DNA from 4 places in the Streptomyces sp. NPDC047017 genome. Region 4 is predicted to be linked to each of the others. Evidence: riboswitches for the same ligand, from Rfam matches in the RefSeq annotation. Region 4 holds a riboswitch; each other region holds the start of a gene.

Region 1 (7,596 bases), on a different contig from region 4:
CGCTCGGAGAAGTCCAGGGACGCCTTGAGGCGTTCGGCGGAGATGTTGGAGGCGGCGATGTGCCGCACCTTGCCCGCCCGCACCAGTTCGTCGAGCGTGCCGATGATCTCCTCGACCGGCACGTCCGGCTGGTCGAAGTGGGTGTAGTACAGGTCGATGTGGTCGGTGCCCAGACGCTTGAGGGAGGCGTCGGCCGCGGCCTTGATGTTGGCGGCGGACAGCCCCTGGAAGTCGGGGTGCTGGCTGACCTTGGTGGCGATGACGACCTCGGAGCGGTTGCCGCGCTCCTTGATCCACTCGCCGATGATCGTCTCGGACTCGCCGCCGTGGTTGCCCTCGATCCACGCGGAGTAGGAGTCGGCGGTGTCGACGAAGTTCCCGCCGGCGGCCGTGTACGCGTCCAGGACGGCGAAGGACTGCGCGCGGTCGGCGGTCCAGCCGAAGACGTTGCCGCCGAGGGCGAGCGGGAAGACTTCGAGGTCGGACGGGCCCAGTTTGCGTAGAGAAGTCATGCCGATATCAACGACGACGGCGGAGCGGCTCATTCCGCGCCCCGCCGGGCCCGGCGGGCAAAGCCTGCGCAAACCCACCCGGCCGGCGGGACCGCTCCCCCGCCGGGAGGCGGGTGGCCGGGAGACGTCAGGCCGGGAGACGTCAGGGTGTGAGGCCCTTGCCCCGCAGCCAGGTCATCGGGTCGGTGCCGGCGGCCTGGCCGTCCGGGTGGACCTCCAGGTGCAGGTGCGGGCCGGTGACGTTGCCGGTGGCGCCGACGCGGCCGATGACCTCGCCCGTGCCCACCTTCTGGCCGGCGCTGACGTTGAGCGACGACTGGTGGCAGAACCACAGCTCGGTGCCGTCGTCGAGGGTGAGGACCGTGCGGTAGCCGTAGGCTCCCGCCCAGCCGGCCTGGGTGACGGTGCCGCTGTGGACCGCCTTGATCAGGGTGCCGGTGGGCGCGGCGAAGTCGAGGCCGGTGTGGTGGCCCGAGGACCACATGGAGCCGGCCTGTCCGAAGGTGGACGTGAGGGTGTACGAGGAGGTCGGCAGCGTGTACTGCCTGGCCAGCTCGGCCAGCCGCGCCTCCTCGGCCTTCTGCCGGGCCGCCTCGTCCGCCTTCTGCTTCGCGGCGGCGGCCTTGGCCTCGGCCTCCTGTTTCGCCCGGGCGGCGGCCCGGTCGGCCTGCTTCGCGGCGGCGGCCTCGGCCGCGGCCTGCGCCTCGGCATCGGCATGATGCCGCTGCTGTTCGGCCTGGGCCATGATCCGGTTGCGCAGCGCCTCGCCCGCGCCGGTGGCCGCCCGTCCGGTGGCGGTGGAGGTCTCGGTGACGTCGCTGAGCGGGGTCGCGGAGCCCTGCGGGGCCTGCGGGCCGCCGGAGCCGTCGAACAGGGCACCGACGGCGGGCAGGTCGGGCAGGGAGATGGCGACCGGCGGCTTGCCGGTGTCGGCGCTGGCCATGCCGCCCGCGCCGACGGCGGCCATGACGCCGACGCCGAGGACGGTGGAGCTGCGGGCGAGCCCGCCGCCGCGCTGCTTGGCGACGCGGTGCCGGCCGCGCGCGGGGCGCAGGGAGTCCTCGGTGGGGTTCCACTCCTCCCACGGGCCCTCGTCGGTGTGCCGGTCACCGGGACCGAAGGACTCGGTGCGCTGGTTCGGCACGAACGGGGCTTCAGGGGCAGGCCGGTTGGACGCCACGCGGGCGTGCTCCTTTCCTTCCGTCTCGCCTACCGGGTTAGCTGACGGGTTCGGAGCGGGAAGGTCTCCTACGCGCGTCAACCGACCGTGCGGGCACGGTGGATGACGCCCGATTCACCCCAAATTGGTGGTTCCCCGGTTCCCTCGCGGGATTCGGCGCGCGCGCACGGAGCCGCCTCTGTGACGGCTGGGACGACCGCGCTGCGTTATCGAACGTTAATAGACCCGGGGCGCTGATTCCAAGCCGGAGGGCTTGATCATTAAACCTTTCCGGCCAGGACGTACGCCTTACCGGTGCAGAAAACGGGGCGAGTTGACGCCCCTTCCGGCCACTTCGATCCCCGTACGCGGCCCGATGAGGCAACGCTCCCACCTGACGGTATGTCATTTGTTATCAGCGATCGAGGGGAGAGGGCAGGAAGGGAGCGGGAAGGGATCGCGGCCGGGACACCGGAAAACACTCAGGGCCGGAATCCTTGATCGGATTCCGGCCCTGAGTCTTCAGTAGCGGGGACAGGATTTGAACCTGCGACCTCTGGGTTATGAGCCCAGCGAGCTACCGAGCTGCTCCACCCCGCGTCGGTGAAACCAGTGTACGTCATATCCGGGGTGGCCTGCACACACGTTTATCCGGGCCCTACATCGCGCCGGGCAGATGCCGGTTCGGCGCCTTGGCCGCCCGCTCGAACTCCGGCAGGACGACGACCTCCGCGCCCTCGTGGGCCAGCATCCCGGCCCCGTCGGCGGCCGCCACGAACGTGTCCGGCTCCCGCCAGGCCGTGACCACCCGCCGTACCCCGGCGTCCAGAATCAGCCGGGCGCACGGGCGCGGGCGGGAGGCGCGGCGGGCGCACGGTTCCAGGCTGCTGTACACCGTGGCCCCCGCCAGCCGCGGGTCCGCCGGGTCGGTCCTGGCCAGCGCCGCCTCCTCGGCGTGCACGACCGGGTCGCCGCCCTCCCGTGAGTACCCGCGGGCCAGCTCGGTGCCGTCGGCGGCGACCACCACCGCGCCCACGCTGAACGCGGTCCGCGACGGCGGACACCGCTCGGCCAGCTCGCACGCGATCCGCAGCCAGTGCCGGTCCGCGGGGACGGCGAGGGGACCGCTGCCGGGCGCGGTCGGCTCGTAGCGCATCAGGACGACGTCCCCGACGGGCCGCGTCTCCACCAGCCGCAGCCGGCCGCGCTGGTACCGCCCCGGCCCGAACAGCCGCGGCGCCCCCGGCTCCCCCACGACCAGCGGGGCGAGCGCGAGCTGCACCTCGTCGGCGAGCTGCTGCTGGAGCAGCTGGGTGTGCACGGTCCCGCCGCCCTCGACCATGAGCCGGCGCACCGCGCGTGCATCGTGCAGATGTTCGAGGAGTAGCCGCCAGTCGAGTACGGGGCCCAGCGCCACCACCGTGACGGCGGTCGGGGCGGCCGTGTCGGACGGGGCAGGTGGGGCGGTCGAGGCGGTCGGACCTGACAGACCGGTCGGGGCGGTCGGTGCGGTCGGATCGGTCGGATCGGTCGGGGCGGTCGGATCGGTCGGGGCAGTCGGATCGGTCGGGGCAGTCGGATCGGTCGGGGCGGTCGGATCGGTCGGGGCGGTCGGATCGGTCGGGGCGGTGAAGCCCCTCCGGCGCAGCCGCGCCGCGCCCTCGTCGGTCGTGTAGAGGACCTTCTCGCCCCCCGTGTGCCAGAAGGGCGCGGCCGGGTCCAGCTCGCCGGAGGCGCTGACCGCGACCTTCAGCGGGTACTCCGGGCGGCCCGCGGCGACCCGGGCCGCGCGCCGCTCGGGCGAGTTGACCAGCAGCCGCGGGTTGTCGGCGCGCAGGGTGCCGGCCCCGATCAGGAGGGCGTCCACGGACGCCCGTACCTCGTCGACCCGGTCGAAGTCGGCCCGGCCGGACAGCAGGAGGCGGTCGGGACCGGTGTCGTCCAGGCAGCCGTCGAGGGAGACGGCGGCGGACAGCAGGACGTACGGGAGGGGCATCGGGCGCACTTCTCTCTGGGCGGCGGGCGGTCTCCGGGCGGCGGAGGGGCACTCCGAGGGAGAACGCTCCGGAAAAGCGCATCCGGGGAAGAGCGCTCCGGGGAGACGGAACCGGAGTGGCCGGGCGCTCCCGCCGCTCCCTCCATCCTGCGGCCCGGCGCGCTCAGCCGGCCCAGCGCCCCGAGGTGAAGAGCACCGCGATCACCACCGCCAGCGGCGCCACCACACCGGCGTACGCCTCCTTCACCCAGCGCCGCCGCAGGCTCCAGTGGGCCAGGCCGGTCCACAGCGGCCACCACAGCAGGGTGGCGCGCGGGATGGACAGGTACCAGTACGAGGTGCCCAGCGCCCAGAGGTTGAGCGCGATGTAGAGGGCCTCCGGCCAGCGGCGGCGGATCAGCAGCACGGCAAGGAGCAGCACCCCGACCGCCATGGCGGCCAGCTCCAGCTGGAACTCCACCGCGTACCCGGGGCTCTGCAGCCGGCCGAAGGCGTTCTGCCAGGTGTGGCGGAACGCCTCGGCGGGAGTGTGGAAGTCCCGGAACCAGCCCCGTTCCTCGGCGTGCTTCCAGGCCATCCAGTCACCGGTGTGCGCCCGCAGATAGACGGTGTACGCGGCGGCGGGCACGGCCGGCAGCAGGCACCAGCCCAGCGGGCGCAGCCACCGGAGCGCGGAGCCGCGCACGGGGGCCGGGGTGGGGGTGGGTGCGGAGGGATCGTCGTCGTCCGGGCGGTCCGGGGTGCGAAGGGCGAGCAGGAGTTCGGCCGCGATCGCGGCGGCCAGGAACAGGCCGCTGATCCGGACCGTGGTGGCGGCGGCGGTGAGCAGGCCGGCCAGCGGCCAGTTGCGGTGTTTCGCGGCGAGCCAGGCCGGCAGCGCGAAGGCGAGGAAGAGCGACTCGGTGTAGCCGGCGGCGAGGAACACCGCGGCGGGCGAGCACAGCAGGAAGGCTCCGGCGAGCCGCCCGGCCGCGTCACCGTCCGGCCGGCCGAGCCCGGCGATCCGGGCCAGGGCCACCACGGCCACGGCACCGCTCACCAGCGAGACCAGCAGTCCGGCGGCGGTCCAGTCGGGGACGAGGGTGTGCACCGCGCGCAGCACGAGCGGGAAGCCCGGGAAGAAGGCCACGCGGTTGTCGTGCGGGGTGTCGATGCCGGGGAACGGGGCGAAGTAGCCGTACTGGGCTATGTGCTGGTAGTGGACCCAGTCCCACTGCTCCCAGCGGGACAGCCAGGGAGCGGGGGTCCTGGCGTCGGGACCGGTCGGGGCCAGCCAGGCACCGGCGTAGGCGATGAGCCACAGTCCCAGCCGGGTGAAGAGGTACAGCCGCAGGACGCGGAGGTCGGTCGGGGTCAGCCGGTCGAGGAGGCGGCGCAGCCGCCGCGCTGCCGGGCCGCCGGGGGATCGGGAGTCGGCACGCGGCTCCGCGTCGGTATCCGATGACCCGGCTATGGGACCCGACGGCCCGGGTATGGGGTCCGCCGGCTCAGCTATGGGGCCCGACGGCTCCGACGCGTTGCCCGACGGCTCGGCTATGGGACCCGCCGGCTCCGACGCGTTGCCCGACGGTTCCGACGCGTTGCCCGACGGCTCGGCTGCGGTGCCCGACGGTTCGGTGGTGGGCGGGCTCGTGGTCATCGGGCGTCCGTTCCTGGAGAGTGCCGGGCGGGCGGGGGAAGGGGGACCGGCCGGGCGGCCGGGGGCCGCCGTCACGGCACGCCGAGTTCGAAGAGGCCGTACCCCGCGTACGAGCCGGAGGCCAGCGCGGCGATGCCGAGCAGGGTGAACAGCAGGGGCGGCCGCAGCCGGCGCAGGGCGACGGCGAGCGGCAGGAAGAGCGGGAAGGCGGGGAGCAGATAGCGCGAGACGTTGCCGAAGATCTGCTGGCTGCCGAGGACCAGGACCATGGTCACGACCGTGTAGACCACCAGCGTGACCGGCGGCCGCAGCCGGATCAGCAGCGGGAGCAGCGCGAGGGAGAGCAGGACGGCACCGACGCCGATCATGTCCGCGAACGGGTACGCGAAGAGGTAGTCGGAGTGGCCGACCGCGACGGAGGTGAGCACGTCGAGCGTCTGCTCGCCGTAGTCGAACGTGTGGGCCCACGCGCCGCGCTGCAGCGTGAAGTAGCCGCCAAGCTCGCCCATGCGCAGGCCCACCCAGGCGAGGTAGCCGAGCAGCCCGAGCGGGGCCACGGCCAGCGCGGTCACCGGCCGCCACACGCCGTCCTGGCGCCGGTGCAGCACGAGCACCGCGGCCACGGCCAGGGCGGCGATCAGCGCCACGGCGGTGGGCCGGTTGAGCCCGGCGGCAAAGGTGAGGAGACCGGCGGTGAGCCAGCGGCGGTCCAGGACGGCGTGGCAGGCCCATACGGCGAGGGCGACGTAGAGGGAGTCGGAGTAGACGGCCCACTCGATGCCGGAACCCGGCCACACCGCCCACAGCCCGGCCGCGGCGATCCCGGCCCGCCGGCCGCCGAGGCGTTCGGCGACGGCGTGGACGCCGAGCGCGGCGGCGAACGACGCCACGACGGATACCAGCAGGCCCGCGCCGTACAGGCCGAGGCCGGTCAGCTCGGAGACCAGCCGCATCAGCGCCGGGTAGAGCGGGAAGAACGCCGCCGAGTTCTCCTGCAGGGTGCCCAGGCCGGTCGCGCCGGGGACCGGGGTGAGCGCCGGGTGATAGCCGTGGGCGGCGATCTGCTGGTACCACCAGCCGTCCCAGGTGGCCAGTACGTCCCACGGGTGGGCACCGCCGCCGAAGCGGGGGGCCTTGGCGCGGTAGTCCCCGGCCGAGTCCAGCAGGTACATGAAGACGGCGAAGCCCGCGAGCTTCAGGCCGCCGTACGCCGCGAGGACGGGTCCGTGGCGGCGCAGCGCGCGGCGGGCCGCGGCACGCGGCGCCGGGCGGGTCCGGACGGCGCCCGGCGCGTGCGTACGGGCGGCGGTGGCGCTGTCGGCGGCCACGCCGGTCTCTGTCACGTGTCGTCCTTTTCCGTCTCTCCGTCTTTCCGTCTTTTCCGTGTGACCCTTCCGTCTTTTCCGTGCGGCTTTCCGTGGTGGAAGCGCAAGCGAAGGCGGAAGGTGGAAGGCGGGCTAGTCCGGCGGGCCGGTGGGCGTCGAGCCGCTGGGCGGTGGTGCGGTCGTCGAGGGCGGGGTGTGGGGGGCCGTGTGCGAACTGCGGCCGGACTCCGGGGGCTTGGTGCGGGCGGGCGAGGTCGTGCCGGCCGGTGGCGGGGGCGTGATGTCCGACGTCGGTGTCCCGCTCCGGGACAGGCCGGGCGTCGGTGACGTGTCCGGCGCGGCGGGGGCCGAGCCGGAGGACGGGCCCGACGCGGGCCGCGGCAGGGGCGCGCTCGGCTCGACGTGGACGCGGGCGCCGGGCAGGAGCAGCAGTCCGAGCCCGAGTCCGGTGACCGCCAGGGCGGAGCCGACGGCCCGCTGTGCCGTCCGGGCCCGGCGGCGGGCCCGGACCCCGTCCCGCAGCCGCTCCCGGTGGCGCGGCGCGAAGGCGGTGTGCTCCTCGGCGTCGCGCATCATCCGCGCCAGTTGCCGTTCGAAGTGGTCCATGGGTTCTCCTTCACCCCACCGGCTCGGTGGCGTCGGCCAGCAGCTGCCGCAGGCGCGCCACGCCGCGCGCGGTGTGCGACCGGGCCGTGCCCACCGGGCAGCCCAGCGTGTCCGCCACCTGCCGCTCGGAGAGGTCCTGGTAGTAGCGCAGCACCACCGCGGCCCGCTGCCGCGCGGGCAGCAGGGCGAGGGCGGCCTCCAGGCGGGAACGTTCCGCCACGGTCGCCGACACATCGCCGGTCACCGGCGTCTCGGGCAGCTGCTCGACGGGGCGCTCACCCCACCAGCGCCGCCGCGCCGAACGCGCCGCCGCCCGGACCATGACCGTGCGGACGTACGCCTCCGGGGCCTCCTCGGCC
Region 2 (7,596 bases), on a different contig from region 4:
GGTCCGTGCCCGGCGTCTTGCCGGACTCGTGCGAGTCGGAGGCGATGTCCAGGACGTCGTCCGCCAGCTGGAAGGCCACGCCCAGCCGCTCGCCGTACTGCGTCAGCACGTCCACGACCGTCTCGTCGGCGCCCGACATCATCGCGCCGAACCGGCACGAGACGGCCACCAGCGATCCCGTCTTGCCGCCGAGCACGTCCAGGTAGTGGTCGACCGGGTCCCGGCCGTCCTGCGGTCCGGCCGTCTCCAGGATCTGCCCGGTGACCAGCCGCTCGAACGCGAGCGCCTGGACCCGGACGGCCTCCGGTCCGAGGTCCGCGAGGATCTGGGAGGCCCGGGCGAACAGGAAGTCGCCGGTCAGGACCGCGACCGAGTTGCCCCAGCGGGTGTTCGCGCTGGCCACCCCGCGCCGTACGGCGGCCTCGTCCATCACGTCGTCGTGGTACAGCGTCGCCAGGTGGGTCAGCTCCACCACCACGGCCGACGGCACGATCCCGGGCGCGTACCGGTCGCCGAACTGCGCGGCGAGCATCACGAGCAGCGGCCGGAACCGCTTCCCGCCCGCCTTGACGAGGTGCTGCGCGGCCTCCGTGATGAAGGGGACCTCGCTCTTGGTGGCTTCGAGCAACCCTTCCTCGACAGCCGCCAACCCGGCCTGGACATCGGCTTCGAGAGCCTGGTCCCGCACGCTCAGCCCGAACGGCCCGACGACGGTCACGAGGGGTCTCCTGTCTGCTGGTGTCTGGTGGCGGTTACGCGGTTTGTCGATACGTCGCTGCCATCACTCAAGTCAGCGTATCCGGTCACGTTTCGATCACCGATAGCGCCCACCGCTCCAGGCCAGGCGGTATCGGATCACGCCCGATATGTTTTCGATCACTACGTATGAACAGATATTTTCGACTCACTCCTCCCGCCCGCGCGACGGAGGGCCACGGCCTCACTCGAAGCGACAGCCTGCCCACCCGCCCCCGTGGCATCCCGCCGGGGTCCGATTCACCCTTAATCACACCCCGAATCCCCTTGGCCGCAAATGCACCCCGGCCGGTCGATCCGTGAGTTGGGTCACGCCACCCCTTCACCGGCACCGACGCCCGGCCACCCCCGCCTCCCCTTGCCGCACACGCCAGTTGACCGTTGGCGATCGCAAAGGATCAAGCATCCCAAACACCCCAGACCAAGGTCAACTAGGGCGATGTATGAATCAGGTACTTGTTCGGGACATGTGCTCTCGCATACGTTCCCGGTCCATCGGGCGGACGCCGAATCCTGCCACCGCCCGAAACCCATCGACTGAACACTTCTTGGCAGGAGCGGGGGACCCAGGTAAGTCGCCGGGCCGGAGCGCCGTACGTCGTCCTATGTCGTACGCCGCGCCGGAACGGCTCGGGGTGAAGCCGTGTCCTTCGGGGCACGGCCGGGCACCTCCCCGCCCGAACCCGACAGCTCACCTCGCAGGCGACGGAGAGGAATTCCCCATGCCTGCACACGGTCAGCGCCACCCCCGCACCGCCCGCCTCCTGCGCACCCTCGCCGTCTCCGGCACGGGTGCCGCCGTCCTGGCCCTCCCGCTCATCGGCGCCACCACCGCCTCCGCGGCCACCCCGGCCGCCGCCCCCAAGACCGTGAGCACGGTCGCCTACCCGAACAACCTGGACGGCTGGATCCGCGAGTCGCTCTCGATCATGGCCCAGAAGGGCATCCCGGGCACCTACAACGGCATCTACCGCAACGTGATACGCGAGTCCTCCGGCAACCCGCTGGCCATCAACAACTGGGACTCCAACGCCGCCAAGGGCATCCCGTCCAAGGGCCTGCTCCAGGTCATCCAGCCCACGTTCAACGCCTACCACGTGGCCGGCACGTCGTTCGACATCTACAACCCGGTCGCCAACATCACGGCCGCCTGCAACTACGCCGCCGCGCGCTACGGCTCGATCGACAACGTCTTCAGCGCGTACTGACGGGACCGCGCGGGGTGGGGTGGGACGGACGGCCGGCACATCGGCCGTCCGGTCCGCCACCTCCGCGTCAGCTGAACAAACGTTCGAGGACGACGGCCACGCCGTCGTCCTCGTTCGACGTGGTGACCTCGTCCGCGACCGCCTTCAGCTCCGGGTGGGCACCGGCCATGGCCACGCCCCGGGCGGCCCACCGGAACATCGGGATGTCGTTCGGCATGTCGCCGAAGGCGAGGGCGCTCTCCCGGCCCAGCCCCAGGCGCCCGGCGGCCAGCGCCAGCCCGGTCGCCTTGGTCACACCGCACGGCTGCAGCTCGACCGTCCCCGGGCCCGACATGGTGACCGTGGCCAGCGAGCCGACCACGCCGCGGGCCACCGCCGCCAGCTCGTCGTCGGACAGCACGGGATGGCGCAGCAGCACCTTGCTGATGGGCGCGCCCCACAGCTCCTCGCGCCGATCGACCCGTTCGGCGGGCAGGGTCGGATGCGGCATCCGGTACCCCGGCTCGATGAGCGTGAGCCCGTCGACCCCGTCCTGGTCGACCGCGGCGTGCACCTCCCCCACCTCGGCCTCGATCTTGCCGAGCGCGGTCTCCGCCGTCTCCCGGTCCAGGGTGACCGACCACAGCAGCCGGTCGGCCGCGGCGTCGTAGAGCTGCGCGCCCTGGCCGCACACCGCGAGCCCCGCGCCGCCCAGGATCTTCAGCAGTGGCCGCACCCTGGGCGCCGGCCGGCCCGTCACGACCAGATGCCGGGCACCTGCCGCCGCCACCCGCGCGAGCGCGGCCAGGGTCCGCTCGGAGAACGTGTCGTCGCCGCGCAGCAGCGTTCCGTCCAGGTCGGTGGCGATGAGGGCGTGGGCGCGGGGAGCGGGCATGATCAGAGAATACGGACCCGCCCCGGGGCCGCCCGCCGTCCGCTCAGCCGGTCGCGCCGCCGCGCCGGCTGGTGCGCCACAGCTGGTGGAGGTGGCGGGCGCCCGGCCGGACGAAGCGCGCGAGCATGGTGAGGAACGGCAGCGGGTCGTCCCCGGCGAGCCAGGCCAGCTCGGTCCCGCTCGCCCGCTCCGGCGCGTGCGGCGTCGTATAGCCGCTGCGGCGGTAGGCGAGGAGGGCGGGCAGGTCGATGTTCTCCACGACGAACCGGTGCCCGGCCCGCTGCTCGCCCGCCGGGACCTTGCGCCCGGTCAGGTCGAGGTGCAGGGCGCGCACCACGTCCACCGCCGACTCGCTCTCGAAGAGCCGGAACTGGGCGCCCGCGCGCGGATTGAAGTCGAGGAGCTTGTACTGCCCGTCGCGCCGGTCGAAGCGCAGGTCGAGGTCGATGATGCCGGTGAAGCCGATCTGCTTGATGAAACGCGCGGCGAGGTCGGCGAGTTCCGGGTTGTCGACGACGTACGCGTGCGCCGTCATCCCCGCGTGCGGCGGCCACGAGCGGACCTTGACGCCGGTGAACAGGGCCAGCGGGGTGGAGTCCTGGTCGAAGTAGGCGTGCACGATCCAGTCCTCGGCGGCCTCCCGCGGCAGGTACTCCTGGAGGATCACCCCGGGCCGCTCGCCCCAGTCCCGGGCCAGCGCGAGCAGGCCCGCGCGGGTGGCGATCCGGGTGGTGCCGTTCACCGCGGGGCTGCTGCGGCGCACGAACGCCTCGCGGTTCTTGGCCACCACCGGGAAACGGGCCTGCTCGGCGAAGGCCACGATGTCGTCGTAGGACTGCGGGAAGGCGGCGGCCGGGGTCGGGACGCCGTGCTCCACGCACAGTTCGTGCAGGCCCTGCTTGCTGGCCAGGCGACGCGGCAGGCCGGGCTCGACGCGCGGGAAGAGGAAGTGGCCGCCGAGGGCGTCCTGGTGCTCGGCGATCAGGACGGCGGCCTCCTCGTCGGTGGGCACGAGCACCGCGGGGCGGCCGATGCGGCGGGCGATCCGCAGCAGGCCCTCCACCAGATGGTCCGCCTCTTCCGTGCCGCTGGTCGGCCAGACGAACGCCCGGGTGAGGTAGCGGGAGGAGGCCGCCGGCGTGTAGCGGTCCTCGGTGATCGCGTACACCGGGACGCCCAGGCGGCCCAGGCTGCGGATCGCCCCCACCCCGCCGTGGTGCAGCGGATAGTCACCGAACTTCACGATGAGGCCGGGCACGTCGCGGTCGGCCTCGAACGGCACGCTGACGGCACTCCTGGCCACGGGTCCCCCCACGTGTCCCCCTTAAGGAGCGGACCCACCCCGTCCGCGTCACCCAAAGGACGCTAAGCCGGAATTGCCCCCTCCGACAAGCCCAATTGGGACATTGCAAACTCTTTAGACACTGCCCAAGACCGGCACCACCCCCGTAACGTGTGGCCCGGCCACATGAACGTGTGGCCCGACCCCCATGGAACGCACGGCGCACGAAAGAGAGGCAGAACCCGATGCCCCCCTTCGAGGTCCCCGAGGGCGACCCCTTCGGTCCGCACAACCTTCCGTACGGTGTCTTCTCCCGCCCCGGCTCGTCCGAGCGGACCGTCGGCGTCCGGCTCGGCGACCACGTCCTCGACGCGGGCGCGGCGGCGCTGGCGCTCGGTTCCCCCTACGCCGCCCTGCTCGCGCGGCCGACCCTGAACCCGCTGCTCGCCGCCGGCCGCACCGCCTGGTCGGACGTACGGCGCGCGCTGACCGCCTGGGTGACGGTGCCCTCGCACCAGGAGACGGTCGCACCGTTCCTGCACCCGCTGTCCTCGGTGACCCTGCAGCTGCCCTTCGAGGTCGCGGACTACGTCGACTTCTACGCCTCCGAGAACCACGCGCGCAACGTCGGCCAGATCTTCCGGCCGGACGCCGAGGACTCGCTCACCCCCAACTGGAAGCATCTGCCGATCGGCTACCACGGCCGCGCGGGCACGGTCGTCGTCTCCGGCACCGACGTCGTACGCCCCACGGGCCAGCGCAAGGGCCCCGCCGACCCCGCCCCCGTCTTCGGTCCCTCCGTCCGGCTGGACATCGAGGCCGAGGTCGGCTTCGTGGTCGGTGTGCCGACGCGGATGGGCCGTCCGGTGGCCCTGGAGGACTTCCGCGAGCACGTCTTCGGGCTGTGCCTGCTCAACGACTGGTCGGCGCGCGACATCCAGGCGTGGGAGTACGTCCCGCTCGGGCCGTTCCTCGGCAAGTCCTTCGCCACGTCGGTGTCGGCGTGGATCACCCCGCTGGACGCCCTGGAGGAGGCACGGGTGGCCCCGCCGCAGCGCACCCACCCGCTGCTGCCGTACCTGGACGACTCCGGGGACGAGCCCGGCGGCTACGACCTGCGGATCTCCGTCGCGGTCAACGGCCATGTGGTGTCCGAGCCGCCGTTCTCCACCATGTACTGGACGGCCGCCCAGCAGCTGGCCCAGATGACGGTCAACGGCGCCTCCCTGCGCACCGGCGACCTGTACGGCTCGGGCACGGTGAGCGGCCCGGAGCCGGCCCAGCGGGGCTCGCTCCTCGAACTCACCTGGAACGGCCGCGAACCCCTCGAACTCCCGGACGGCAAGCGCGCGTTCCTGGAGGACGGGGACGTGGTGACGATGACGGCGTGGGCGCCGGGCACGGCCGGGACCCGGGTGGGCCTCGGCGAGGTCACGGGGCGGATCACGGCGGTCTGAGGGTGCGGGCCGCCGGGCCGGGGCCGGGGGATGCCCGCGCGCGGCGACGGCGTACGGCAGGGCGGTGAACGGATCGGCCGCCGTCAGCTCCTGACGCGCGGCGTCCGCCCCGGCATACTGGCGGCAGGCGGCGCGGGCACGGCCCCGCCCGCCGCCGCGCGGCCCCACGGCACCACCGCACAGCACCGCCGTACGGCACCACCGCACCACTCCGCCGTACGCCATCGCCGCACAGCACCGCGTACGGCGGACCCACCGCACCACCGACATCCGCCCACCTCCGTTCAGGATCCGGAGACCGTGGCCATGACCGTCTGTCTGCTCCTGCTGAGCGCCGTCGCGCTGACGGCCGCCCTGCCGGTCCCCCGCGCGCTGACCCGGGCGGCCTGGCCCGAACGGGACCCCGTCGTCGCGCTGTGGGTGTGGCAGTGCCTGGTCGCCACCGTCCTGCTGTGCTGCGTGGCCGGGCTGGTCCTGGGGGCCGCCGCCGTCTTCCACACCGTGCGCGACCGGGTGTTCGCCCCCGCGCCGCCCGCCGTGGCCGCCGCCTACGACCTCTCGGCCGCGCCGGTCTGGGCCGCCGTCCTCACCCTGCTGCTGGCGTGCGGCGCCGCCTGGACCACCGCGATGCTCGGCCGGGAACTCGCCGAGGCCCGCCGACGCCGCGGCCTGGCCCGCGCCCACCTGCGCGAGCGCGCCCCCGACCTGCCCGCGGGCCTGCCCGCGGCCCGCGGTCCCATGCTGGTGCTGGAGGACGAGTACCCCGACGCCTGGTGGCTGCCCGGCCATCCGCCCCAGCTCATCGTCACCACCGGCGCGCTGCACCGCCTGACGGGGCACCAGCTCGACGCCGTGCTCGCCCACGAACGCGGCCACGCCCGCGCCCACCACGACTGGCTGCTGCACCTGTCGACCGCGCTGGCGACCGGTTTCCCGCGGGTGCCGCTCTTCGCGCACTTCTGCGACCAGACCCACCGCCTGGTGGAGCTGGCCGCCGACGACACCGCCTCCCGCCGGCACGGCCACCTCACCACGGCCCTCGCGCTCATCGAACTCAACCAGCACCGCGGCGTCCTCTCCTGTGCCTCCAGCCACCGGCTGCTCGGCGAGCGGGTGGACCGCCTCCTGGAACCGCCGCCCCGGCTGGACCGCAGGCGCAGGGCGCTGACCACGGCGGTGGCGGCCCTGGTGCCGCTGCTGCCCCTGCTGATCACCTTCGCCCCCGGCCTGACGGCGCTCGGCTGACCAGGACCCGGCCGCCCCCCTACATCCAGTCGTCGTCCGGCTCGGGCTCGGGCTCGGGCTCCGTCCCGGGCTCGGATTCCGGCGCGGGCCCCGCGTCGGAACCGGGCTTCCCGCCCAGCGACCGGAGCACCTCGATCACTCCCTCCCCGTATGTCGTCAGCTTCTTCTCGCCGACCCCGCCGACGGTGCCCAGCTGGTCCACCGACGCCGGCCAGAGCGCGACGATCTCGCGCAGGGTCGCGTCGTGGAAGATGACGTACGCCGGGACGCCCTGCTCGCGGGCCTGCTCGGCACGCCAGGCGCGCAGCGCCTCGAAGGCGGGGAGCAGTTCCCCGGGCAGCTCGGCCACCGCGGCCTTGCCCTTGCCCCGGCCCGAGGCCGACGACGCCTGGCGCGGCGCCGCCACCCGCTTGGGCTCCTTGCGCAGCGGCACCTCGCGCTCGCGCCGCAGCACCGAGCCGCTGTCCTCGGTCAGCACCAGCGTGCCGTACTCGCCCTCGACCGCGAGGAGTCCCTGCGCCAGCAACTGCCTGACGACGCCCCGCCACTCCCCCTCGGCCAGCTCCTCGCCGATGCCGAACACGGAGAGCTGGTCGTGGTCGAACTGGATCACCTTGCCGGTGCGCTTGCCCAGCAGAATGTCGATGATCTGCACCGCGCCGAACTTCTGCCCCCGCTCGCGCTGCAGCCGCACCACGGTCGACAGCACCTTCTGGGCCGCGACCGTGCCGTCCCAGGTCTCGGGCGGGGTCAGGCAGGTGTCGCAGTTGCCGC
Region 3 (7,596 bases), on a different contig from region 4:
CAGCTCCGCGTCGGAGTCCAGGATCCGGGTCAGCTCCTCGATCTCCGCGTTGAGCCGCTCCTTCTCCGCCTCCAGCTCGATGCGGTCGTACTTGGTCAGGCGGCGCAGCGGGGTGTCCAGGATGTACTGGGTCTGGATCTCGCTCAGCGAGAACCGCTCCATCAGGCGCTGCTTGGCCTGCGCCGAGTTCTCGCTGGACCGGATCAGCCGGATGACCTCGTCGATGTCGACCAGCGCGGTGAGCAGGCCCTCGACCAGGTGCAGCCGGTCGCGCCGCTTGCCGCGGCGGTACTCGCTGCGGCGCCGTACGACGTTGAAGCGGTGGTCGAGGTAGACCTCGAGGAGTTCCTTCAGGCCCAGGGTGAGGGGCTGGCCGTCGACCAGGGCGACGTTGTTGATGCCGAAGGACTCCTCCATCGGCGTCAGCTTGTAGAGCTGCTCCAGGACCGCCTCCGGCACGAAGCCGTTCTTGATCTCGATGACCAGGCGCAGCCCGTGCTCGCGGTCGGTGAGGTCCTTGACGTCGGCGATGCCCTGGATCTTCTTCGACCCGACCAGATCCTTGATCTTGGCGATCACCTTCTCCGGGCCGACCGTGAAGGGCAGTTCGGTGACGACCAGGCCCTTGCGGCGGGCGGTCACCGTCTCCACCGAGACCGTGGCGCGGATCTTGAAGGTGCCGCGGCCCGTCTCGTAGGCGTCGCGGATCCCGGACAGGCCGACGATCCGGCCGCCGGTGGGCAGGTCGGGGCCCGGGACGTGCCGCATCAGGGCGTCCAGGTCCGCGTTGGGGTGGCGGATCAGGTGGCGGGCGGCCGCGATGACCTCGCCGAGGTTGTGCGGCGGCATGTTCGTGGCCATGCCGACGGCGATGCCCGACGAGCCGTTCACCAGCAGGTTCGGGAAGGCGGCGGGCAGCGCCACCGGCTCCTGCTCCTGGCCGTCGTAGTTCGGCGCGAAGTCGACCGTGTCCTCGTCGATCGACTCGGTCATCAGGCTCGTCGCCTCGGCCATGCGGCACTCGGTGTACCGCATCGCGGCCGGCGGGTCGTCGTTGCCCAGGGAACCGAAGTTGCCGTGGCCGTCGACCAGGGGGACGCGCATCGAGAAGGACTGGGCCAGGCGCACCAGCGCGTCGTAGATCGACGCGTCGCCGTGCGGGTGGAGCTTGCCCATGACCTCGCCGACGACGCGGGCGCACTTCACATAGCCGCGTTCGGGGCGCAGGCCCATCTCGTTCATCTGGTAGACGATGCGCCGGTGCACCGGCTTGAGGCCGTCGCGGGCGTCCGGCAGGGCGCGCGAGTAGATGACCGAATACGCGTACTCGAGGAAGGAGCCCTGCATCTCGTCGACGACGTCGATGTCGAGGATCTTCTCCTCGAACGGGTCGTCGGGCGGCGGGGTCTTCGTGCTGCGGCGGGCCATCGCTGCCGGCTCCTTGCTGAAGCGTGGACGGGATCTGACGCCGACCATTGTGGACCGCCGGACTGACAACGCGGACCAGACCCCACCCCGCGGACGTCAAGACGGCCGTTCCCGGGGGGCTTCCGGCCCGGTAGGGAACCCGTCCCGCGGCGGCGGTGGCCGCCCGGCACGACCGGCGCGCGCGGGCGCGTCCCGCCACCTGCGCGCCTCCCGCCCCCCCGGCGTACCGCACCCGGCGCTCACGGCCGCCGCCCTCGGCCGCCCACGTCCGGCACTCGCGCGCCCCCTCGTTCGTTCTCGCTCTCGGCGTACGGCCCCGGCCCCGGGAACTTCGCCAGGCGTCCGCACGCTTGCATACAGTGGCAGGACCGGCAGGAACAGGGCGGTTTCCGGGCCGCCATCGCGATCGAAGGGACGTACATGCCCATGGGTCACACGGCCGCAGCCGAGGCAGGCTCCGGCGGCCTGACAGCGACCGAGCACCGCCTGGCCAACGGCCTGCGCGTGGTGCTCTCCGAGGACCACCTGACCCCGGTCGCGGCGGTGTGCCTCTGGTACGACGTCGGCTCCCGTCACGAGGTCAAGGGGCGCACCGGCCTGGCTCACCTTTTCGAGCACCTGATGTTCCAGGGCTCCGCCCAGGTGACGGGCAACGGCCACTTCGAGCTGGTGCAGGGCGCCGGCGGCTCGCTCAACGGCACCACCAGCTTCGAGCGCACCAACTACTTCGAGACCATGCCCGCCCACCAGCTGGAGCTGGCCCTGTGGCTGGAGGCCGACCGCATGGGCTCGCTGCTGGCCGCCCTCGACGAGGAGTCGATGGAGAACCAGCGCGACGTCGTCAAGAACGAACGCCGCCAGCGCTACGACAACGTCCCCTACGGCACCGCCTTCGAACGGCTGACCGCCCTCGCCTATCCGGAGGGCCACCCGTACCACCACACGCCCATCGGGTCCATGGCGGACCTGGACGCGGCCACCCTGGAGGACGCCCGGGCGTTCTTCCGGACGTACTACGCGCCCAACAACGCCGTCCTGTCGGTCGTCGGCGACATCGACCCGGAGCGGACGCTCGCCTGGGTCGAGAAGTACTTCGGCTCCATCGAGTCCCACGACGGCAAGCCCCAGCCCCGCGACGGCTCGCTGCCCGAGGTCATCGGCGGGCAGCTGCGCGAGGTCGTCGAGGAGGAGGTGCCGGCCCGCGCCCTGATGGCCGCCTACCGGCTCCCGCACGACGGCACGCGCGCGTGCGACGCGGCCGACCTCGCGCTGACCGTCCTCGGCGGCGGCGAGTCCTCCCGCCTGTACAACCGGCTGGTGCGCCGCGACCGCACCGCCGTCGCCGCCGGGTTCGGCCTGCTGCGCCTGGCCGGCGCGCCCTCCCTGGGCTGGCTGGACGTGAAGACCTCCGGTGACGTCGAGGTCCCGGTCATCGAGGCCGCCATCGACGAGGAGCTGGCCCGGTTCGCCGAGGACGGCCCGACCGCCGAGGAGATGGAGCGCGCCCAGGCGCAGCTGGAGCGCGAGTGGCTGGACCGGCTCGGCACGGTCGCCGGCCGCGCCGACGAACTGTGCCGCTACGCCGTCCTGTTCGGCGACCCGCAGCTCGCCCTGACCGCCGTCCAGCGCGTCCTGGAGGTGACTCCGGAGGAGGTCCAGGAGGTCGCCAAGGCCCGGCTGCGTCCCGACAACCGCGCGGTCCTCGTCTACGAGCCGACCCCGGCCGACGCACAGGAGACGGCACCGGACGCGGACGCCGCGGCCACCGACGACACCGAGGAGGCGGCGAAGTGACCCAGCTCGCCACGATGGACTTCCACCCCCGGCCCCAGGCGGGCGAGGCCACCCCGTGGGCGTTCCCGGCCCCCGAGCGCGCCACCCTGGACAACGGTATGACGGTGCTGCGCTGCCACCGCCCCGGCCAGCAGGTCGTCGCCGTGGAGGTACTCCTCGACGCCCCCCTGGACACCGAGCCGGCCGGCCTGGACGGCGTCGCCACGATCATGGCGCGGGCCTTCTCCGAGGGCACCGACCAGCACTCCGCCGAGGAGTTCGCCGCCGAACTGGAGCGCGCGGGCGCCACCTTGGACACGCACGCCGACCACCCCGGCGTACGCCTGAGCCTGGAAGTCCCGGCCTCCCGCCTCGCCAAGGGCCTCGGCCTGCTGTCCGACGCCCTGCGGGCGCCCGCGTTCGCCGAGTCCGAGATCGAGCGGCTGGTGCGCAACCGGCTCGACGAGATCCCGCACGAGCTGGCCAACCCCTCCCGCCGTGCCGCCAAGGAACTCTCCAAGGAGCTGTTCCCGGCCGGCGCGCGCATGTCACGGCCGCGCCAGGGCACCGAGGAGACCGTCAGCGCCGTCGACGCGGCCGCCGTCCGCGCCTTCTACGACCGGCACGTACGCCCGGCCACGGCCACCGCCGTGGTCGTCGGCGACCTCACCGGCATCGACCTCGACGAGCTGCTCGGCCAGACCCTGGGCACCTGGACGGGCTCGCCCGCCAAGCCGCACCCGGTGCCGCCGGTGACGGCCGACGACACCGGCCGCGTGGTCATCGTGGACCGTCCCGGCGCCGTCCAGACCCAGCTGCTCATCGGCCGGATCGGACCCGACCGGCACGACCGCGTCTGGCCCGCCCAGGTGCTCGGCACCTACTGCCTCGGCGGCACCCTCACCTCCCGCCTGGACCGCGTCCTGCGCGAGGAGAAGGGCTACACCTACGGGGTGCGGTCGTTCGGCCAGGTGCTGCGCTCGGCCCCCGACGGCTCCGGCGCCGCGATGCTCGCGATCAGCGGCTCGTTCGACACGCCGAACACCGGCCCGGCCCTGGACGACCTCGTCACGGTGCTGCGCAAGCTCGCCGCCGAGGGCCTCACCGAGGCCGAACGGGACGTCGCCGTGCAGAACCTCGTCGGCGTGGCGCCGCTCAAGTACGAGACGGCCGCCGCCGTGGCGAGCACGCTGGCCGACCAGGTCGAGCAGCACCTGCCCGACGACTATCAGGCGAGGCTCTACCAGCAGCTCGCCGAGACCGGCACCGTCGAGGCCACCGCGGCGGTCGTCAACGCCTTCCCGGCGGACCGGCTGGTGACGGTCCTCGTCGGTGACGCGGCGCAGATCAAGGAGCCCGTGGAGGCCCTGGGTATCGGTCCGGTCACCGTCGTGGCCGCCGAGTAGCGGCGCTGCCCGGCCGCGTCCCGCGGCCGGCGCGCGACACGAGGCACGCGCGCGTGGGGCCCTGGTGACCGAAGCGTCACCAGGGCCCTGCCTTGTCCGAATTGGGGGAGAGGCTGCCTGTCTGCCCTGTGGCCTGCGCAACAAAAACACGGATCCGTTTGGGAATTGAAAGCGGCCGCCCTTAGCGTCGGTCCGGCTGTCCGTCAGGCAGTGCGCCGCACCCGCGGCACCGGACAGTCATCGCCGAGTCCCCGTACGGCGCGAGCCAGGGGAGCCGGGGACCCATCCAGTCCCTGGGGTGAATCGGACGTCCGCGCGCGAGCGCGGGGGCCCGTAGGAGACCTTCCTGCTCCGAACCCGTCAGCTAACCCGGTAGGCGAGAGGGAAGGAAAGGACCACCGTCTCCATGGCGTTCACGCGCGCCGCCGGGAAGCACCGCCGCCCTGGCCGGATGCACCGCACCACCGCCCGCGCGGCGGGTGTCGCGGCCCTCACCACCACCGGCGTCATCGGCACGCTCGCCGTCTCCCCGGCCCTGGCCGCCGAGACTCCCACCCCGCAGGACACCGGCCTGACCCCGGTCGTCTCCCTCGGTGACGTCGTCGCCGACAAGATCGACGCGCAGGCCACCGCCCAGATGCAGGCCGCCGAGCAGAAGAAGGCCCAGGAGGCCGCGCGCAAGCGGGCCGCCGAGCAGGCCCAGCAGGCGCGCGAGGCCAAGGAGCGCGCCGCCCGCGAGGCCGAGCGCAAGCGCCTCAACACCTTCGTGCCGCCCATCGCGGACTCCTACGTCTCCACCGGCTACAAGACCGGCGGCTCCCTGTGGTCCTCCGGTTCCCACACCGGCATCGACTTCCACGCCGCGAGCGGCACCACCGTGCACGCGGTCGGCGTCGGCACCGTCGTCCAGACCGGCTGGGGCGGCGCGTACGGCAACCAGATCGTGATCAGGATGGCCGACGGCATGTACACCCAGTACGGCCACCTGTCGTCCATCGGTGTCTCGGTGGGCCAGCAGGTCACCGCGGGCCAGCAGATCGCCCTGTCCGGCGCCACCGGCAACGTCACCGGACCGCACCTGCACTTCGAGGCCCGCACCACCCCGGACTACGGCTCCGACGTGGACCCCGTCGCCTACCTCCGCAAGCACGGCGTGAACGCCTGAGCGACGACACCGCACGCGCCCTGAGCGACACCGCACGCGGCGGCAGACCGAAAGCCCCGGCCCATCGGCCGGGGCTTTCGGCGTTCCGGACCCCTCGCCGCGCCGGGCCCGGCATTGTCCAAAAAATATCCATGGATTTTGGCCTGCCGTCGGAAATTCCCGCGCATTGTCATAGAGTCGCACAGGCGTGGATCGCGTCGTCATGGAGTCGCGGAACACGCGTTCATCGTCGGTGTCTCGCGGGAATTCAGGCGGAGGTCGGTCATGCGTGTTCCGGCGCACTCGGTGTGCACGGCGATCAGGGACGACATCGTCGCCGGTGTCCACGAGCGCGGCAGCCGGCTCACCGAGGAGGTCCTCGCCCGCCGCTACGGCGTCTCGCGCGTCCCCGTGCGCGAGGCGCTGCGCACCCTGGAGGCCGAGGGGTTCGTCGTGACCCGGCGGCATGTGGGCGCGTGCGTCGCGGAGCCGACCGAGCAGGAAGCGGCCGACCTCCTCGACATGCGGGCGCTGCTGGAGCCGCTGGGCGCCGCCCGGGCCGCCCAGCGCCGCACCGAGGCCCACCTGAAGGTGCTGCGCGGCCTGGTCGGGCTGGGCCGGGAGCGGGCCGCGCACGGCGGCGGCGAGGAACTGCGCTCCCTGGGGGCCTGGTTCCACGAGACGCTCGCCCAGGCGTGCGGCAGCTCCGCGCTGACCACGACGCTGATCCAGCTGCGGCACAAGACCGCCTGGATGTACACCGTGGAGACCCCGGCCGACCCCGCCGAGTCCTGGGCCGAGCACGGCGCCATCGTGGACGCGGTGGCACGCCGTGACGGGGAACGCGCCCGGGCCCTGACCGCCGTGCACACCGGCCGCGTACTGGCCGCGCACCGCGTGAGGAACGCGAAACGCGCCGTCAACACGACGAGCGCACGGAATTAACACGGGTGCCGTATACAAAAGGGAATGCCCGGCGGTGACGCGGACCGAGGGGGAGGGGAAATCTGCGGTATTGGCGAGCGCTGCCTTTTTCGTCGCCCGCGGGGCCTGCGGGAATGGGAAACGCCGCCGCCGGCGCGTGCCGGAAAATACGTGACGCCGGAACGTGCGGAACCCCGGAAAATACGTAACCCCGGAAAATACGTAACGCCGGGAAATGCGAAACCGCGCCGCCCGAAAAGGCGACGCGGTTCTCCCCGGCCCGAGCCGTCCGGTCGGTCCCAGCCGTCCGGTCGGTCCCAGCCGTCCGGTCGGTCCGAGCCGTCCGGTCGTGGCCCGAGCCGTCCGGCTCAGACCGTCTCGGGAAGCTCTTCGAGCCCCTCGGCGACCAGCTTGGCCAGCCGGTCCAGGGCGGCGTCCGCGCCCTCGGCGTCGGAGGCGAGGACGATCTCCTCGCCGCCCTGCGCGCCCAGGCCGAGGACGGCCAGCATGGAGGCCGCGTTGACGGGGTTGCCGTCGGCCTTGGAGATCGTCACGGGAACCCCTGAGGCCGTGGCGGCCCGGACGAAGATGGAAGCGGGGCGGGCGTGGAGGCCCTCGGCCCAGCCGACGTTGACGCGGCGCTCAGCCATGTGATGCTGCCCTTCAGGTGTCTCAGGTTGTCTAGACCAGTTTCCCACACGTTGGAGCACGCCCGGAGCGGCACGGTGTCCCACGCCCACAAGGGTGTGGAGCGGTGCCGGGCCGCGGCCTCGGTCCGGCACGGGTGACGCCCGCGCGTGGCCGCGTGTGTCCCCACAGACTGTCTCAGACTGCCTCGCGCCGCTGTCGGACCCGAGCCGTACGCTGGGGCGCATGCACACCTCGTCGGACCGGCACGAGTATCCCGCCCACTGGGAGGCC
Region 4 (7,596 bases):
AGGCCGTCTCCCGCACCGGCACGCTCGCCCGGGACACCCTGCACCAGATGGTGCTCGACCGCGTCCTGGACCAAGCCGCCCGGGACGCGGGCGTCAGCGTCTCCCCCCGCGAGACCCAGCAGCTGCGCTCCGGCCTGGAGCAGCAGGCGGGCGGCGCGAAGGCACTGGAGACGGCCTGGCTCCAGCAGTACGGCGTCCCCCCGCGGCGCCTCGACGACAACCTGCGCCTCCAGGTGGAGGCCCAGAAACTGGCCGCGAAGCTGCACACCGACGTCAGCCGGCCCGAGTTCTGGAAGGCCCTGTCCACCGCCTCCGCCGCCCTCCGCATCGACCTCAACCCGCGCTACGGCTCCTGGGACGTGCAGAAGGGCGGCGTCCCGGCCAGGACCCCGTGGCTGCGGGACGTCTCGGCGGCGGCCACCCAGCAGAAGGTGTGACGGCCGCGGCCGCGGCAGCCGGTGCAGTGGTGCGGTGACGGGCGGGGTGACGGCGCCCGAGGCGCTCTGCGTTACGTTCGGAGGGTGAACACCTCCGCCGCCCACGCCACCGACGCCGCCGGCACCCCCGGCCGGATCGTCCTGCTCACCACCAGCCACCGGGTCGCCCCCGGCCTGCTGTCCTGGCCCGCCTGGCAGGCGCTGCGCGCGGCCGACCGGGTGCTGTGCGCGGACGGCGCCCACCCGCAGCTGCCGTACCTGCGGGAGGCGGGCGTGGCGGTGGCCGAGGCGGCGCCGAGTGCCGAGGAACTGGTCGCCGCCTGCGCCGGTGGCCGTACCGCCGTGGTCGTGGCGACCGGCGAGGGCGAGCCCGCCCTGACCGACGGCCTGGCCCGCCTCGCCGGCTCCGGCCGCACCGCCATGCCGGAACTGGAACTGCTCCCCGCCTCCTACGACCTGCCCGGCGCCCGCCTGCTCGACCTCGTGCAGGTCATGGACCGCATCCGCGCCGAGTGCCCCTGGTCCTCCCGGCAGACCCACCGGGGACTGGTGAAGTACGGCATCGAGGAGGCGTACGAGCTGGTCGAGGCGATCGAGGACGGCGACCGGGAGGAACTGCGCGAGGAGCTGGGGGACGTACTGCTCCAGGTCGTCTTCCACGCCCGGATCGCCGAGGAGGACCCCGACGAGCCGTTCTCCGTCGACGACGTGGCCGGCGGCATCGTCGCCAAGCTGATCCACCGCCACCCGCACGTCTTCGGCGAGGAGAGCGCCACGACCCCCGAGGAGGTCAAGGCGCACTGGCTGCGCACCAAGGCCGAGGAGAAGCGGCGCACCTCCGTGACCCAGGGCATCCCGCTCGGCCAGCCCGGCCTGGCCCTCGCCGCGAAGCTCGCCTCCCGGGTGCGCACGGCGGGCCTGGAGGTACCGCTGCCGCGCGGCGAGGGCATCGGCTACGAACTCCTGGCCCTGGCCGCCCGCGCCGAGGCCGAGGGCGTGGACCCGGAGACGGCCCTGCGCGCGGCGGCCCGCGCCTACCGGGACGCGATCAGGGAGACCGAGGGTTCCACGGCTCCCTGAGCCCCACCTCCGTCCCCGCCTCCACCCCCGGCGGCTACTGTCACCCCCATGCACGACCAGCCACCCACCCCGCCCTCCGACCCCGCCCCGCCCCCTCTCTTCACCTGGGAATTCGCCGCCGATCCCTACCCGGCGTACGCCTGGCTGCGCGAGCACGCCCCCGTGCACCGCACCCGGCTGCCCAGCGGGGTGGAGGCCTGGCTGGTCACCCGCTACGCCGACGCCAAGCAGGCCCTGGCCGACCCCCGGCTGTCCAAGAACCCCGCGCACCACGACGAGCCCGCGCACGCCAGGGGCAAGACCGGCATCCCCGGCGAACGCAAGGCCGAGCTGATGACGCATCTGCTCAACATCGACCCGCCGGACCACACCCGGCTGCGCCGGCTGGTCAGCAAGGCGTTCACGCCCCGCCGGGTCGCCGAGTTCGCCCCGCGCGTGCAGCGGCTCGCCGACGACCTCATCGACGGGTTCGCCGGACGCGGCGGCGCCGACCTCATCCACGAGTTCGCCTTCCCGCTGCCCATCTACGCCATCTGCGACCTGCTCGGCGTCCCGCGCGAGGACCAGGACGACTTCCGGGACTGGGCGGGCATGATGATCCGGCACGGGGGAGGCCCCCGCGGCGGGGTCGCCCGGTCGGTGAAGAAGATGCGCGGCTACCTGGCCGAGCTGATCCACCGGAAGCGCGAGGCCCTCACCGACGAGCCCGCCCCGGGCGAGGACCTCATCTCCGGTCTCATCCGCGCCTCCGACCACGGCGAGCATCTCACCGAGAACGAGGCCGCCGCCATGGCCTTCATCCTCCTCTTCGCCGGCTTCGAGACCACCGTCAACCTCATCGGCAACGGCACGTACGCCCTGCTCACCCACCCCGGCCAGCGCCACCGGCTGCAGCGGTCCCTGGCGGCCGGGGAGCGGGGGCTGCTGGAGACCGGCGTGGAGGAGCTGCTGCGCTACGACGGGCCGGTGGAGCTGGCCACCTGGCGGTTCGCCACCCGGCCGCTCGCCCTGGGCGGGCAGCACATCGCCGCGGGCGATCCGGTGCTCGTCGTGCTCGCCGCCGCCGACCGGGACCCGGAGCGGTTCGCCGGCCCGGACGTCCTCGACCTCGCCCGCCGCGACAACCAGCACCTGGGGTACGGGCACGGCATCCACTACTGCCTGGGCGCCCCGCTCGCCCGGCTGGAGGGGCAGACCGCGCTCGCCACCCTGCTCACCCGGCTGCCCGACCTCGAACTCGACGCGGAACCGGCGGACTTGCGCTGGCGCGGCGGGCTCATCATGCGCGGGCTGCGGACCCTGCCGGTCCGTTTCACCCCGGCCCCGTGAGCGGGACCGCGACCGGAAAAGGGCCGAAAAAGGGCCGGAAATAGGCCGGAAATGGGCCGGAGCACCAGCCCTGACGCGGCCGAAGATGACGAACAGTCAACTATGTGATCTTCATGTGATCCCGACGGCATGAACTTGTGACAAGTGATCGCCACCCGCTACGTTCACGCATCAGCGCGGCGACCGGCACCATCCGCCGCGCGGTCACCGTCGTCGCGCGAAAGGTCACCGCATGCTCTCCGGGAACGGTCGTCACCGTCGCCCCCGCCAGGCCCCGGCCCTCCTCGTCGCCGCGGGAGTGACCGGCACCGCCATCGCCATCCCGCTGGTCGCCGCCAGTGGCGCGAGCGCGGCGGACGGCACCACCTGGGACAAGGTGGCCCAGTGCGAGACCGGCGGCTCCTGGAGCACCGACAACGGCAACGGCTACTCCGGCGGCCTGCTGCTGACCCAGGACGACTGGGAGACGTACGGCGGACTCCAGTACGCCTCCAGCCCCGACCGGGCCAGCCGCTCGCAGCAGATAGCCGTGGCCGAGAAGATACTCGCCGACCGCGGCCCGGGCGCCTGGCCCACCTGCGGGCCGCTCTCCGGGCTCACCAAGAAGTCCGGCAAGGCGGACGTCGACACCGGGGTGGGCGGCGACCCGGGCGCGAACTCCGGCGCGTCCGGCGGCTCGTCGGGCACGTCCGGCTCCTCGCGGGCGCCCGGGAAGACTGACGCGTCCGGCACGCCCGCCTCCTCGGGCGGCTCCGGCTCCGGCGGGTCGGATTCGACCGATCCGTCCGGTGATCCCGGCCTGTCCGACTCGCCCCAGGACACGGGCGATTCATCCGGTACGTCCGGAAGTCCGTCCGGCTCTCCCGGCGCGGGCGGCCCCTCGGCCGGTTCCCCCGCCGGCCCCTCCCACGGGACCGGCACACCGGCCGGACCCACCGGCAAGCCCGTCACGCCGCCCGCCGGAACGGGCGACTCCACCACGCCCGGCACGTCCTCCACCCCCGGATCGGCCGACCCCTCCTCTCCGGTGGGCACCGGGTCCGGCGGCGGCCAGGGGCGCGCGGGCGACCCCGCCAACCCGGCTCAGATCGTGGGCACTTCGGCCCTCGTGGACACCGGCGCGCTCAGCGGCGGACGGCATCGCGGCACCAGTGCCGACGAGAGCCCCGCGGACGGCCGTACGGACGCCGCGGGCGGCCGGCACGCCGTCGGCGAACAGACCACGGCGGCCGACTCCTACACCGTCCGCACCGGGGACTCTCTGACGTCCATCGCCGACTCCCTTGACCTCCACGGCGGGTGGCACGCGCTGTACGGCGCCAACAAGGGTGTGGTCGGTGCCGACCCGGACCACATCGTCGCCGGTCAGAGCCTGGATGTCCCCACTGAAAACGCCCCAAAGTAGCGGGAGTTCGCGTCATACTTCGCGCCGAATGTCCTATTCGGTGAAAGTGTGGGATGAGTCTCAGAAGCCCTGATCGTCTTTGAAATCCGGCCGATCACCTGTCTACGGTCATGACCGCTCGTCACCGCGAGCCCCGGCTGCCGCAACGCCGAATCCTGCCAGCGGCCGTACGGGAACAGTCGTCGCGTCAAGCGCCGTAGGCAGGAGCGGGGGACCCAAGGTAAGTGCCGCGCCGGAGACGATCCGGAGCGGCTGGGGGTGAAGCCGTGCCGCACGAAGGCACGGCCGGGCAACTCAACCGGCCCGAACCCGACAGCTCACCTCGCAGGCGTCGGTGAGGGGATCCTTCCATGCTGTTTTCCGGCAAGGGCAAGCACCGTCGTCCGTCCAAGGCCACCCGTGCCATCGCACTCGCCGGTGTCACCGGCGTCGCCGTCGCCGGCCCGCTGATGGCGGCCGGCAACGCCTCCGCCGCCACCGAGTCCCAGTGGGACGCCGTCGCCCAGTGCGAGTCCGGCGGCAACTGGTCCATCAACACCGGCAACGGCTTCTACGGCGGGGTGCAGTTCACCAACTCCACCTGGGCCGCGTACGGCGGCACCGCCTACGCCCCGCGCGCCGACCTGGCGAGCAAGTCGCAGCAGATCTCCGTCGCCGAGAAGGTGCTCGCGGGCCAGGGCAAGGGCGCCTGGCCGGTCTGCGGCAAGAACCTGACCAGCGGCGGCTACAGCGGCGGCAGCAGCAGCTCCTCGTCGTCGTCCTCGTCCTCCTCTTCTTCTTCGTCCTCCTCCTCGTCGTCCTCGTCGAGCAGCAGCTCCAGCAGCTCCAAGAGCAGCACCTCGACCCGCTCGACCGACGAGCAGGCCGCGAACCGCTCCGAGACGCGTCCGGCCCCGAAGAAGACCGTCACCACCCCGACCGGCAAGAAGGTCAAGAAGGGCGACGGCGAGTACAAGGTCGTCACCGGCGACACCCTCAGCTCCATCGCCGCCGCCCACCACGTCCAGGGCGACTGGGAGAAGCTGTTCCAGCTGAACAAGGACGTCGTCGACGACGCCGACCTCATCTACCCGGGCCAGCAGCTGCACCTGAAGTAAGCGAGCGGCGGCCACAGGCCCGCCCCCGTCCCCACGGGCTCCCCGCCCCGGTGCGTCATCCCCCGTACGCGCCGGGGCGGGGCTCTGTCGTCAGCCCCCTTTGTTCCGTGAAGGAACAATGTGTACCGTCACCCTGTCCACGGGACGGTCGGTCGGCCGAGCGGCGCCCCGGGACGGTTAGGCTCTAGTCGCAAGGCACCGCCGCAAGGCGCGCCGCCCCGCACTTCCAGCGTCACATCCAAGAAGGAGATGCTCGTGCCGTCCATCGACGTCGTCGTAGCCCGGGAAATCCTGGACTCCCGAGGCAACCCCACGGTCGAGGTCGAGGTCGGCCTCGACGACGGCAGCACGGGTCGTGCCGCCGTCCCGTCCGGCGCCTCCACCGGCGCCTTCGAGGCCATCGAGCTGCGCGACGGGGACCCCAACCGCTACCAGGGCAAGGGTGTCGAGAAGGCCGTCCTCGCCGTCATCGAGCAGATCGGCCCGGAGCTGGTCGGCTACGACGCCACCGAGCAGCGCCTGATCGACCAGGCCATGTTCGACCTGGACGCCACCGACAACAAGGGCTCGCTCGGCGCCAACGCCATCCTGGGCGTCTCCCTCGCCGTCGCGCACGCCGCCTCCGAGGCCAGCGACCTGCCGCTCTTCCGCTACCTGGGCGGCCCCAACGCGCACCTGCTGCCGGTGCCGATGATGAACATCCTCAACGGCGGCTCGCACGCGGACTCCAACGTGGACATCCAGGAGTTCATGATCGCCCCGATCGGCGCGGAGTCCTTCTCCGAGGCGCTGCGCTGGGGTGCCGAGGTCTACCACACCCTCAAGAAGGTCCTGAAGAACAAGGGCCTGGCCACCGGCCTGGGCGACGAGGGCGGCTTCGCGCCGAACCTCGGCTCCAACCGCGAGGCCCTGGACCTGATCCTGGAAGCGGTCAAGGAAGCCGGCTACACCCCCGGCGAGCAGATCGCCCTCGCCCTCGACGTCGCCGCCTCCGAGTTCTACAAGGACGGCGCCTACCTCTTCGAGGGCAAGGAGCGCTCCGCCACCGAGATGACGGAGTACTACGAGGAGCTGGTCGCGGCCTACCCGCTGGTCTCCATCGAGGACCCGCTGTTCGAGGACGACTGGGCGGGCTGGAAGATCCTCACCGACCGCCTCGGCGAGAAGGTCCAGATCGTCGGCGACGACCTGTTCGTCACCAACCCCGAGCGCCTGGCCCGCGGCATCGAGGAGGGCACCGCCAACGCCCTGCTGGTGAAGGTGAACCAGATCGGTTCGCTCACCGAGACCCTGGACGCCGTCGAGCTGGCCCAGCGCAACGGCTTCAAGTGCATGATGTCCCACCGCTCCGGCGAGACCGAGGACGTCACCATCGCCGACCTGGCCGTCGCCACCAACTGCGGCCAGATCAAGACCGGCGCCCCGGCCCGCTCCGAGCGCGTCGCCAAGTACAACCAGCTGCTGCGCATCGAGGAGATCCTCGACGACGCCGCGGTCTACGCCGGCCGCAGCGCCTTCCCGCGCTACAAGGGCTGACCAGCCGCCAGGGCTGACCCGCAAAGAGTCAAGGCTCAGCCAGTCGTACGTACGTCCCCGGACCCGGTCCCGTACCGTGTCCGGGGACGTACGCACGTGTGAGCGGGCACGAACGAAAGGCGGGGACGATGGCCGTGAGGGACCGGGACCGGTTCTCCACCGCGACCAGGCTCAGGCTGCTCGGCGAGCAGACCGCGGCCCGTGTCTACCGCTCGCAGACCCGGCGGCAGGCCCGCCGCTCCCGGCTCACCGGCCGCGCCGCGCTGCTCGCGCTCGTCGTCTGCTCGCTGGTGGTCGCCCTGGCCTACCCGATGCGGCAGTACGTCTCCCAGCGCGCCGACATCGCCGACCTGAAGCGGCAGAAGCAGCAGGAGCAGCAGCGGGTCGAGCAGCTGCGCGACCTCAAGGCGCGCTGGCAGGACGACGCGTACGCCGCGCAGCAGATCCGGCAGCGGCTGCACTACGTGCTGCCCGGGGAGACCGGGTACACCGTGGCCGACCCGGGCGCGGCCCGGCAGTCCCGCGCCGAGCAGGGGACGGCCCGCCGCCCCTGGTACACCAACGTCTGGTACGGGGTCGACAAGTCCGACGCCGGCCACTGAACGCACGGACAGAAAGACAGGAATGGACACCCCTCCGCCGCCCACCCCGCGCACCGAACCCACCGACGCGGACGTCGCGGCCTTCCGGGAGCAGCTCGGCCGGCCGCCGC

What was found. Region 4 has a riboswitch for cyclic di-AMP ahead of ABZ858_RS03715 (transglycosylase family protein). Riboswitches for the same ligand answer to the same signal wherever they lie in the genome.
Positions count from the first base shown of each region.
Region 1: another riboswitch for cyclic di-AMP. It lies ahead of ABZ858_RS33870 (M23 family metallopeptidase); the one in region 4 lies ahead of ABZ858_RS03715 (transglycosylase family protein).
Region 2: another riboswitch for cyclic di-AMP. It lies ahead of ABZ858_RS28080 (transglycosylase SLT domain-containing protein); the one in region 4 lies ahead of ABZ858_RS03715 (transglycosylase family protein).
Region 3: another riboswitch for cyclic di-AMP. It lies ahead of ABZ858_RS12985 (peptidoglycan DD-metalloendopeptidase family protein); the one in region 4 lies ahead of ABZ858_RS03715 (transglycosylase family protein).

Region 1 is NZ_JBEYVW010000027.1:57,333-64,928, reverse strand. It holds gene ABZ858_RS33875 (aldo/keto reductase) at 1-512, opposite strand, end outside; gene ABZ858_RS33870 (M23 family metallopeptidase) at 655-1,692, opposite strand; cyclic di-AMP (ydaO/yuaA leader) riboswitch at 1,704-1,861, opposite strand; tRNA gene ABZ858_RS33865 (tRNA-Met) at 2,198-2,271, opposite strand; gene ABZ858_RS33860 (dihydrofolate reductase family protein) at 2,330-3,667, opposite strand; gene ABZ858_RS33855 (mannosyltransferase family protein) at 3,831-5,306, opposite strand; gene ABZ858_RS33850 (hypothetical protein) at 5,378-6,544, opposite strand; gene ABZ858_RS33845 (cellulase) at 6,764-7,237, opposite strand; gene ABZ858_RS33840 (SigE family RNA polymerase sigma factor) at 7,248-7,596, opposite strand, start outside.
Region 2 is NZ_JBEYVW010000019.1:29,410-37,005, forward strand. It holds gene ABZ858_RS28075 (polyprenyl synthetase family protein) at 1-718, opposite strand, end outside; cyclic di-AMP (ydaO/yuaA leader) riboswitch at 1,267-1,474, shown strand; gene ABZ858_RS28080 (transglycosylase SLT domain-containing protein) at 1,479-1,964, shown strand; gene ABZ858_RS28085 (HAD family hydrolase) at 2,032-2,838, opposite strand; gene ABZ858_RS28090 (ATP-grasp domain-containing protein) at 2,882-4,120, opposite strand; gene fahA (fumarylacetoacetase) at 4,366-5,577, shown strand; gene ABZ858_RS28100 (M56 family metallopeptidase) at 5,884-6,822, shown strand; gene recQ (DNA helicase RecQ) at 6,842-7,596, opposite strand, start outside.
Region 3 is NZ_JBEYVW010000006.1:255,246-262,841, reverse strand. It holds gene ABZ858_RS13000 (DNA topoisomerase IV subunit A) at 1-1,428, opposite strand, end outside; gene ABZ858_RS12995 (pitrilysin family protein) at 1,849-3,222, shown strand; gene ABZ858_RS12990 (pitrilysin family protein) at 3,219-4,607, shown strand; cyclic di-AMP (ydaO/yuaA leader) riboswitch at 4,839-5,001, shown strand; gene ABZ858_RS12985 (peptidoglycan DD-metalloendopeptidase family protein) at 5,014-5,772, shown strand; gene ABZ858_RS12980 (GntR family transcriptional regulator) at 6,037-6,696, shown strand; gene ABZ858_RS12975 (HPr family phosphocarrier protein) at 7,044-7,325, opposite strand; gene ABZ858_RS12970 (GNAT family N-acetyltransferase) at 7,549-7,596, shown strand, end outside.
Region 4 is NZ_JBEYVW010000002.1:84,430-92,025, reverse strand. It holds gene ABZ858_RS03735 (SurA N-terminal domain-containing protein) at 1-437, shown strand, start outside; gene ABZ858_RS03730 (nucleoside triphosphate pyrophosphohydrolase) at 522-1,517, shown strand; gene ABZ858_RS03725 (cytochrome P450) at 1,566-2,846, shown strand; gene ABZ858_RS03720 (transglycosylase family protein) at 3,079-4,251, shown strand; cyclic di-AMP (ydaO/yuaA leader) riboswitch at 4,434-4,597, shown strand; gene ABZ858_RS03715 (transglycosylase family protein) at 4,602-5,348, shown strand; gene eno (phosphopyruvate hydratase) at 5,604-6,884, shown strand; gene ABZ858_RS03705 (septum formation initiator family protein) at 7,013-7,486, shown strand; gene ABZ858_RS03700 (DUF501 domain-containing protein) at 7,509-7,596, shown strand, end outside.